3 regions of the Priestia sp. D51 genome follow, and region 3 is predicted to be linked to each of the others. Evidence: riboswitches for the same ligand, from Rfam matches in the RefSeq annotation. Region 3 holds a riboswitch; each other region holds the start of a gene.

Region 1 (3,502 bases), on a different contig from region 3:
TTGTAATAACAAGCAATCTGTTGAAGAGTTAAAGGAATTAATTAATTTAGCAAAAGAACGATTAACTATGTATAAAGGCAAATAGAAATTATTTCTTTTTTTATCAATGAAGTGCTGTAATATGAATACGTTCACATTCACATTGATGTGAGTGCATTTTTGCTAGGAGAGAGCAGCCAGTATATGATGGTTGCTCTTTTCGTATTTGCAAGAAGATGTGACTATATGAAAGATTGGTTTAGCGTATTCGCTCTAAGAAATGAATCAAAGAGAGAAATTAGAAGTGAGGAATAGCGCTCCTTGCAAAGTGCAATGAAGAGGCTAGGTATAATGGAGTCAGATATTTTTTTAATACAATTGGTGAAGATAAATAACAATTAGGTAATGGAGCCAAATTCTTTAAATACTATGTAGCTATTGCGATAAGCTTTCCTGTCCAAACCAAAAACAAAGAAGAACCCTTACTGTAGTAGGTAATGAGGAAGTAATGAGATAAGAGATGTGCTATTTCTGATTTTCCAATTTTTTGTTGACAAGCTAAGAAAACAAGTGTAATATTTCTTCTAGTTAAATAAATTGAATATTCTTATCTCGAGAGGTGGAGGGACTGGCCCTAGGAAGCCTCGGCAACAGACTGTTAAAGTACTGTGCCAATTCCAGTAGCAATTTGCTTGAAGATAAGAAGAGAACCCATAACGATTATTAACCTCTTCTTATTTTTAAGAAGAGGTTTTTTATTTTAAAAAGAAAGAAGGAAACAAACTCATGACAAAGACACTAGTGAAGGCTCCATTTAAAGCTGATCACGTAGGCAGCTTTTTACGCACAACTCCCCTTAAAGAAGCAAGAAAAGCGTATGCAAATGGTACAATTAATGAAGCCGATCTAAAATCTGTAGAGGATAAAGAAATTGAAAAGCTTGTCCAGAAGCAAATTGAAGTAGGTCTTAAATCTATCACGGACGGTGAATTTAGACGTTCTTGGTGGCATTTGGACTTCTTATCAGGCTTAGAAGGTGTAGAGCAGTTTGAGACAGAATATATCAGCCAATTCAAGGGTGCAAAAACCAAAAATAACGCGATTAAGGTAGTAGGTAAAGTAGACTTCAATCATCATTATATGGTAGAACATTTCACGTTTTTAAAAGAAGCTGTCGAACGCCATGGTGATGGAAGCCAAGTCGCTAAATTCTCACTTCCAAGCCCAAACATGTTATTTACTCGAATTCAAGAAGATACATATTACAATGGAAACAGAGATCAATTTTATCATGATACTGTGGCTGCTTATCAGAAAGCGATTCAAGCCTTTTACGACGCAGGCTGCCGTTACCTACAATTAGACGATACTTCGTGGATTGATTTTGTTTCTGAAGAACGAATCAATGCGGTTGTTGAGAAGCTGGGTATGGATGTAAAAGACATTATCAATACTCGAGTAAGTTGTTTAAATGATGCTATTTCTAAAAAGCCTGAAGATATGCTCATTACTATGCATATTTGCCGTGGAAACTTTAGATCTACTTATATCACAAGTGGTGGCTATGATACTATATCCGATGCAATCTTTGCTAACTTACATGTAGATGGGCTTTTTCTTGAATATGATGATAACCGTTCAGGAGATTTTGAACCATTAAAAAGCTTTACAGGTAACAATCAAACTGTTGTTTTAGGGTTAGTAACATCTAAATTTCCTACACTAGAAGATACTGAGGTTATTAAGCAAAGAATTCAAGAAGCAAGTCAGTATGTTCCTCTAGCTAACTTGTCATTGAGTCCGCAATGTGGCTTTGCAAGTACAGAAGAAGGAAATGTATTAACAGAAGAGGAACAGTGGAATAAAATTAGTCACATAATTAAAATTGCTCAAGATGTCTGGGGAGCCAACTAAAAAGTGAGAATCGCTTTTTAATTTTACATAAGTAGCATTCTAGATGTGTTGAAATACGATAAATAGGCGGATCTTATAACCGAAAAAAGGAAGAATGAAGTTCATTCTTCCTTCAGCCATTATTATAAAGTTTTATTAGAAACGTCCGCCGCCAAGTTGTTGCTCAGCCATTTGTACAAGACGCTTAGTGATTTCGCCACCTACTGATCCGTTTGCACGTGCAGTTGTGTCAGCACCAAGGTTTACACCAAATTCGCTCGCAATTTCATACTTCATTTGATCGATTGCTTGTTCAGCACCATATACTAATAACTCGTTGTTGTTGCTGCTTTTGTTGTTTGCCATGTTGTGTCACCTCCTTGTTTCTTTTAAAGTTCCTATCTTAAAAGAAGTACATACATAGTAAATAATGGATGTATTATTTTCTTACGTGCTTCCTATACTATTTTTTAGAAACAAATGACACTGTAAAAAGTGGTATTAGATGTTTCATTTCCTTGTAATGAAAATCAATATTTGCCATGTTCGAAAAAAGAGCCGTACCTTTTAAGTACGGCTCTTTTTTCTATTTATTGATGACGAAGATTTTCGATTTCTTCTACAGAAAGACCTGTCAATTTACTGATTATATTACTCGCTATACCTTCTTGAATCATTCCAATGGCCATTAACTTTATAGCTTCTTCTTTTCCTTTCCTTTCAGCTCTTTTCAAAGCTGATTTCTCATCTAATAATGCTTTTCTTCGGGCTTCATAAGCTAATAACACTTCTGGATCTTGGCTTACGCGTTCCCACTCATCTATCGCTTTTTTTAGCACGTGATCTTCTTGCATTGCAATCTCCTCCAATACTTGAGTGATTTCTTCATCTTCCGATGCTTCAAGCAATAATAACCATCGTACAAGTTGATCTTCTCGTGGATCTACCTCTCTGTTACGCCATTTAATCAATAACTTAGGTAGTTCCATAAAATGAATTTCTATCATATCCGTTAAGAGTAATTTTTGTTCACGTTCGTATAACTGGAAGGTGGAATGATAATGATTAATATGAGATAAATAACGGAAATTTACAATATTGATGGTGATGGTTTTACAAAGCTCTCCGTAGTCCATACCTTCTTTCATTTGGCTGCTATACATCTTGGACCAATAATAGAGGGTTCGCTTTTCCATGTCATGTTTGTTATTAAGCTGAATCTCAATATTAACGCGGCTTCCATCTTCTAATTGTGCGTGTACGTCCAGAATGGAACGTTTATCTTCTTGGTTTTCTTTATTAAAATGCGGATCTAACAGCTGAACCGTTTGAATCTTCTTTTCGTCTGGAAAACGAAGCGCAGCATTTAAAAAGGCAGCTAGAATGGATTCATTTCCATGGGTGCCAAATAATGATTTAAATGCAAAGTCAACACGTAAATCTAATCGTTTTGTCATAATGCCCTCCGTCGTATTTATGGTTATTACCAATAGTATATCATGACTAGATTTCTTCTTCCTATAGTACACTTTGTACCCGCAGATATGTACGCTAAAAAAAAACTCAGTTAACCTTTCTCTTGCCCCAAGGTTTTATATAAGAAATAATGACTAAAAAAGCCAGAAGGATA
Region 2 (3,502 bases), 160 kb from region 3:
CGTACGTATCGTGTGAAACTAAAATTTCATCTCCTGATTCAAAAATAGATAACACCGATGAAATAGCAGCCATACCTGATGAAAAAGCAAAACCAGCGTATCCATTTTCTAGCTGAGCAATAGTGTTTTCTAAAGCCTCACGCGTTGGGTTTCCTGAACGAGAATAGTCATAGCGGCCGTTGTTCGTCTCATCTTCTTGATTAAATGTAGATACCTGATAAATAGGTACGTTAACCGCTCCAAAATGACCGTCAATTCCTGTATTTGCATGAATTAAGTTCGTACCAAATCTATGTTTATTATTGTTGGTATGCATCAAATGCCTCCTTCAAATCTTTAATTAAATCATCTGCGTGCTCAATTCCAACTGATAATCGAAGTAAACAGTTTGTTACTCCGACACGATTTCGAATTTCCTCAGGAATGTCAGCGTGTGTTTGACGAGCTGGGAATGTCATTAAACTTTCCACGCCTCCTAAGCTTTCTGCAAATGTAATAACTTTAACATTTTCTAAAAGTACTGACACGATGTCAGGGTGTGAGACAGCAAAAGAAATCATGCCTCCAAATCCAGTTGCTTGTTTCTTCATGATTTCATAGCCCGGATGTGTTTCAAGACCAGGGTAATACACTTTTTCCACGAGATCATGAGCAGTAAGCCAATTTGCAATTTTCAGTGCGTTTTCGTTATGTTTTTCCATCCGAAGCGCTAGCGTCTTAATACCGCGCAATAACAGCCAGCTATCCTGTGGACCTAAGATTGCCCCAGCTGCATTTTGATAAAAACGAATTTTTTCTCCTAAGCTACTACATCGAGCGACTACAAGACCAGCAACAACATCATTATGACCCCCAATGTATTTGCTTGCACTATGTATCACAATATCTGCTCCAAGCTCTAAAGGACGCTGATAGTAAGGGGACATGAATGTATTGTCAACGATAGTAAGCAAATCATGCTGTTTAGCTAACGCAATTGCTTCTGACAAATCAGTCACGTGCATCATTGGATTTGTAGGTGTTTCAATAAATAAAGCTTTCGTGTTGGGACGAAGCGCATCTTTTACTTGCTCGAGATGGGCTGTGTTGACGTACGAAACAGTAATTCCTTGCTCTGAAAAGATTTCATTTAGTACTCGGTACGTTCCTCCGTATAAATCCTCTGATACAATTAAATGATCTCCGTTTTTAAATAGTGCTAAAACTGCCATTACACCCGCCATTCCTGAAGCGAATGCTACTCCTACTTCTCCTTTTTCTAAAGCAGCAATTGCTTCTTCCAATGCTGTACGAGTAGGATTTGCCGTACGTGCATAGTCAAATCCTGTACTTTGCCCTAAAGCAGGATGAGCAAATGTTGATGCTTGGTAAATGGGTGTTGTAATAGAACCTGTTGCAGGATCACGACCTACTCCTGAACGAACTAATAAAGTTTCAATTTTCATCTATTTCTCTCCTTAACTCAAAATAAAAAACACTCTTCACAGATGGAAGAGTGTTCGTTTATACACGATTTCTCTCATCTGTTAGAACAATACTGATGTTCCACAGGAATTAGCACCGTTCAAATGAATGATTCATTTGATGGTTGCCGGGCATCGCAGGGCCAGTCCCTCCGCCACTCTTGATAAGAGTTCTATATAATTGTTGGTGGTTAACGTTTGTTGTTACTAACTTTAATAAAGATTTTCTTTATTGTCAACATAATTTTCTAAAAAATTTAAATCATCTCATTTGTTTATTCAATATACTTGTCCTGATAAGCACATAAAAAAAGAGACGACACCAAGGTCTCTTTTTCTAAGGCAAGTGCACAGATTTTACGTGAGCTAACTTCCAATACATACTTTCTCCATTTGCCGTAATTAGTTCAACAATATTGTTAGAAACTTCTTTAAGTACACCAATCTTTTCTGATTGATCCCCTAAATCTAATACGACCAGTTGATTTTCATATTTTTTAAGCTGCTCTTCAAAGTTTCTGACAAAAGGTGCAGAGGCGGGCCTTACGGGGAGCTCTTTGTCACTTAAAGAATAAGGGGTTAACTCATTACTGTAAGGGGTAAGCCATTTCAAATGATGCAGAGAAACAAAGACATTTTTATACACTGGAGAATAAAACACAAGATAATCATTCAGCACGCTTGTGATATAGCCATGCAATGATTTCCCTCCCGTTACATAAATTTCAATAAATTTCCCTTTTGCCTGCTGTAAAATATTACGATAAGAAATCCGCTGGCTTTCTTCTATTAAATTTTCTTCTATTGTCCGTAAAGGCGTATAATCTTCTTCTGAAACTTCTCGCAAGCGATGTATGTGTAAAAGAGGAATATACAAATAATCATGTCCATTATATAAAACCATTACATCTAACCCTAGATCAACAAGTTTTCCTATAAACGTTGTTTTCCCTGATATATCGACTTCAACAATTTTATCAATATAATGATTCATACTCATTCTCATTCTCCTCCTTTTTCCTATATGATAGAAAAGGTGCTTTATAAGCACCTTTTACGTTCCAGTTCGTCATGCTTTCCAACGATAATTTTTCGTTTTAATAACTTTTTCACCTGGTGTTGAAGAGCGTGAACCCGTACGGCGACCTCCCGAGCGATCGTCTGTGCGACCTCCTGTACGTCTTCCTGTACGTCTTCCGGTACGGTCTCCAGTACGGCCATCCGTGCGACCTCCGGTTCTATCTACAGTAGTTGATTCTTGCACAGAATCTTCTTCATTTGTATCTCCATTTTGCTCAGAATTTTCTTCATTTTGCTTGAAAGATCCTTTTGATCCTAAGGCAATGGTTTTTACGTGTCTTGGTTGTAAACGTAAAACTTGATTATTTTGTACAAGAGTAAAGTTCCCATTGCGACTTTGAACTAACACACCTTCTACAGCCTCTGGCCCTCCACCGTTAATAGCTACCCATCTATGCGAAAACTCTTCAAACAGTTCATTGAAACTTTTCGCTTTAATATACTCAGGTGTTTCTTCAACTAATAATGGGTTTTGCGGAACAACAGGCGTATTTTTGCTTACAACTTCACTTACACTCTTTATGTGCTCTACATTGATATAAACGACGCCGTCATCTTCTGTTAGTAATACGACATACGCAGATTCAAATGAGCCTAATACATCAAGGATCTTACCCAATTTTTTCTCTGGCCCTCCTTGATTTATTTGCACTTGTTTATCTTTCATCAATAATAAAGTGCCTGCAAATGTGTTGGCTCTGTGCAGTTCTACTTCACTATTAAATCCAGAAAATGTTTGCGCGGAATTAGACTTTGTATCCTCTGTAATGCTTTTAACATGAGCGAGCTGGTAATAAATAAATGTATATTGCTGTTGTGGAATAAGCTGCGCCGGTTGATTATTTTGCTGATTGTTATTTTGTTTTGTTTCAAGAGCAAGTGTTAAATAATCTGATTGAACGTCGATTAAATATCCCGTTTTAGATTCAGGCCCCCCGCGATAGACAGTTACTACTCTC
Region 3 (3,502 bases):
CCTGCCCTAAGTTAATAACGTCGTGCCCTTGGGCCATTACTTTTCCTACCTTGCCTACAAGTGATGCAAAAAATTGTTTTGGTAAACTTTTTAATAGTTCCGATTGCTCAAATTGTTTCATCATCGCACACCTTCTCAAAAAATTCTTGAAATTCTAGTCACAAATAATATATTGTAATACTCAACTTGTAAAGTCATTTTTTTCAACTACTACAAAAAGGACGGATGATAAAGTGAGTGTAAAAATCACGTGTTTGCAGCTTGATATTGCGTTTGGAAACCCAACTAAAAACCGAAAATATATTCAACAAAAAATGACGGAAGCTCTAAAAGAAAACCCTGACATCCTTGTGCTTCCTGAGCTATGGGATACAGCTTATGATTTGACGCGGCTAGACGAAATTGCCGATGATGAAGGACAGCAGGCCAAGCAATTAATCTCTCAATTTGCTAAAACGAACGAAGTAAATATTGTGGCAGGTTCGATCGCGAAAAAAACAGAGCAAGGCGTCACAAATACGATGTATATTTTTGACCGAAAAGGTCGTGAAGTGTCACAATACAGTAAGCTGCACTTATTTAAATTAATGGATGAGCACCTCTATCTAGAAGCAGGAACAGCAAAAAATCTTTTTACACTTGAACAGTCTTTATGCGCAGGAGTTATTTGTTACGATATTCGTTTTCCAGAATGGATTCGCGTGCATACTAGCAGCGGAGCAGAAGTCTTATTTGTTGTTGCTCAGTGGCCGGCTCCAAGACTTGCCCATTGGAAAGCACTGCTCATTAGCCGCGCAATCGAAAATCAATGCTATGTAATCGCGTGTAATCGTGTAGGCCAAGATCCTAATAACACATTTGCCGGACATTCCTTAGTCATCGATCCGTGGGGAGAAATAATCGCTGAAGCTGGCGATAGCGAAGAACTTTTAAGTGCTGACGTTAACCTAGAACTTGTAAAAGAAATTCGCAAACAAATTCCTGTCTTTACAGATCGCCGCACAGAATTTTATTAATTATGTATTGACAGCCGTTTTTTTGCATGATACGATTTTCACCAGATATCATAAAATATTCAAACAAATCAAAATTGAATAAGTAATCGTACTCTTATCAAGAGTTGGCTGAGGGATTTGGCCCTGTGAAGCCCAGCAACCGACCGTCATTCCATCCTAAGGTGGATCACACCCGTAAAACATGTTTTACACAGGCACGGTGCTAATTCCAACAGAAAGTAATTCTTTCTGGCAGATAAGAGGTTTGAACACTACAATCAAGCCTCTTTCCAACGAAAGAGGCTTTTATATTTTCTAAAATTATAAAAGCCTCCATATATTCTTAAACCTATTAACTTAGTAAACAAATCAGTTTAATAAACTATGGAGGGGTTCCGATGTCAACAATAAAAACAGAGAAATATCAGCCATTAACAGAAATTTCAGCAATCAAACTTGTGAAAAAGCTAGGTCTTTTTGATGCCACAGAAGCACTGACTGCCCGTGAAATCGGTGACGGCAACTTAAATCTCGTCTTTCACATCATAAATGATCAAACGAATAAATCCATTATCGTCAAACAAGCACTTCCCTATGCAAAAGTTGTAGGCGAGAGCTGGCCTCTATCCTTGAACCGTGCCACGATTGAAAGCAATGCGCTCAAGCAATTCGGTGCATTTACCCCTGAACTCGTACCAGCTGTGTATTACCACGATGAAACGCTTGCTGTTACGGTCATGGAAAATCTGTCTCATTTAACGATTTCCCGCGCCGGACTTATTCAAGGAGAAAGTTATCCCCTGCTTTCACAGCATATCGGTTCTTTTCTAGGACATATTGCGTTCAAAACGTCGGATTTTGCCTTAAAGCCTCAGGATAAAAAAGAAGAAGTCGTCAAGTACAGCAATCCGGACTTATGCAATATTACGGAAGATTTAGTTTTTACAGATCCTTTTTTTGATATCGATACAAATGAATTTGAAGAAGCGCTGCGTCCTGATGTAGAAGAATTGTGGAACGATGGAGATGTAAAGCTACAAGCAGCAAGATTAAAATATAAATTTTTAACAAATGCCCAAACGCTAATTCACGGTGATTTACATACAGGAAGCATATTTGCTAGCAGTCAAGAAACGAAAGTGATTGATCCAGAGTTTGCTTTTTACGGTCCGTTTGGATTCGATTTAGGCCAATTTGTTGCGAATTTATTTTTAAATGCTCTTTCTCGAAAAACAGATCGCGAACCGTTATTTGCACACATTACGAACACATGGAACGTATTTAAAGATACCTTTACTGCGCTTTGGCATTCTGAAAACACTGAACCTTTCGCTAAAGATGAGCGCTTGTTACATGAAATTTTAACGCAAACGTGGCAAGATGCTGTTGGGTATGCAGGGTGTGAAATCATTCGACGTACGATTGGCTTAGCTCACGTGGCGGACTTAGACGAAATTTCTTCAGAGGAAAGAAAAATTAACGCTAAACGTACTGCGTTAAAAATTGGACGCTATTTACTTCTGCACCAACAAGACGTTTCACCAAATGAATTTGAACATTTACTTCGATAACGAATAATGTACACAATGAAAGGATCGGTATCAGCATGACAAATACACTATCACTTCCGCGCTCAGTGGAATGGAATGAATCATATATTACTTTATTAGATCAGCAGCAGCTTCCTGGCAAAGTTGAATATATTAAGCTGCAAACCATTAAAGACGTATGGGATGCTATCACTACCTTGAAAGTACGCGGAGCCCCTGCAATTGGCATTACGGCGGCTTTTGGTCTTGCTCTTTCTGCGCTTAGCTATGACACGGATTCAGTCAAGGAATTTAACAAAAAGCTAGCTCTAGATCAACAGTATTTAGCTAGTTCACGCCCGACTGCCGTCAATTTATTTTGGGCACTGGAGCGCGTAGCGAAAAGCGCTGAATCCGCTTCGTCCGTTAATGAAGCTAAAACAAAAGTTGTTCATGAAGCGATTCAAATTCAAGTAGAAGATGAAGAAACGTGCTACCGAATTGGAGATCATGCCCTTTCTTTATTTAAAAAGAAAGATAAAATCATGACAATATGTAATGCTGGTTCAATTGCTACAGCTTATTATGGAACAGCATTAGCACCTTTTCACTTGTCTAAGCAGCGCGATATTCCGCTTGAAGTATTTGCTTGTGAAACAAGACCCGTTCTTCAAGGTTCTCGCTTAACAGCATGGGAACTTCAGAAGTCGGGAGTAGACGTTACGCTGATTACGGATAATATGGCTGCTCATACCATTAAAACAAAAGGAATTAATGGGATCATTGTAGGTGCTGACCGCATTGCAGCAAATGGCGATACGGCTAACAAAATTGGAACGTATGGACTTGCTCTTTTAGCGAAAGCATTCGGTATTCCATTTTACGTAGCAGCGCCGCAGTCCACATTTGATTTATCTATTCAAGACGGAAGCAGCATCCCTATTGAAGAACGTTCACCTAAAGAAGTAACGCACATTG

The links. Region 3 has a riboswitch for S-adenosylmethionine ahead of mtnK (S-methyl-5-thioribose kinase). Riboswitches for the same ligand answer to the same signal wherever they lie in the genome.
Region 1: linked by a shared signal. The riboswitch ahead of ACNHOZ_RS27000 (5-methyltetrahydropteroyltriglutamate--homocysteine S-methyltransferase) and the one ahead of mtnK (S-methyl-5-thioribose kinase) in region 3 are both predicted to bind S-adenosylmethionine.
Region 2: linked by a shared signal. The riboswitch ahead of ACNHOZ_RS16080 (trans-sulfuration enzyme family protein) and the one ahead of mtnK (S-methyl-5-thioribose kinase) in region 3 are both predicted to bind S-adenosylmethionine.

The regions. Positions count from the first base shown of each region.
Region 1 is NZ_JBLTIR010000015.1:15,113-18,614, forward strand. Features, by position in the region: gene ACNHOZ_RS26995 (hypothetical protein) at 1-85, shown strand, start outside; SAM riboswitch class I at 584-684, shown strand; gene ACNHOZ_RS27000 (5-methyltetrahydropteroyltriglutamate--homocysteine S-methyltransferase) at 766-1,893, shown strand; gene ACNHOZ_RS27005 (alpha/beta-type small acid-soluble spore protein) at 2,029-2,238, opposite strand; gene ACNHOZ_RS27010 (Rpn family recombination-promoting nuclease/putative transposase) at 2,463-3,329, opposite strand.
Region 2 is NZ_JBLTIR010000003.1:830,270-833,771, reverse strand. Features, by position in the region: gene ACNHOZ_RS16085 (trans-sulfuration enzyme family protein) at 1-316, opposite strand, end outside; gene ACNHOZ_RS16080 (trans-sulfuration enzyme family protein) at 300-1,445, opposite strand; SAM riboswitch class I at 1,517-1,634, opposite strand; gene ACNHOZ_RS16075 (hypothetical protein) at 1,801-2,463, opposite strand; gene ACNHOZ_RS16070 (hypothetical protein) at 2,533-3,502, opposite strand, start outside.
Region 3 is NZ_JBLTIR010000003.1:667,984-671,485, reverse strand. Features, by position in the region: gene ACNHOZ_RS15245 (pyridoxal phosphate-dependent aminotransferase) at 1-121, opposite strand, end outside; gene ACNHOZ_RS15240 (carbon-nitrogen family hydrolase) at 234-1,016, shown strand; SAM riboswitch class I at 1,108-1,258, shown strand; gene mtnK (S-methyl-5-thioribose kinase) at 1,394-2,566, shown strand; gene mtnA (S-methyl-5-thioribose-1-phosphate isomerase) at 2,602-3,502, shown strand, end outside.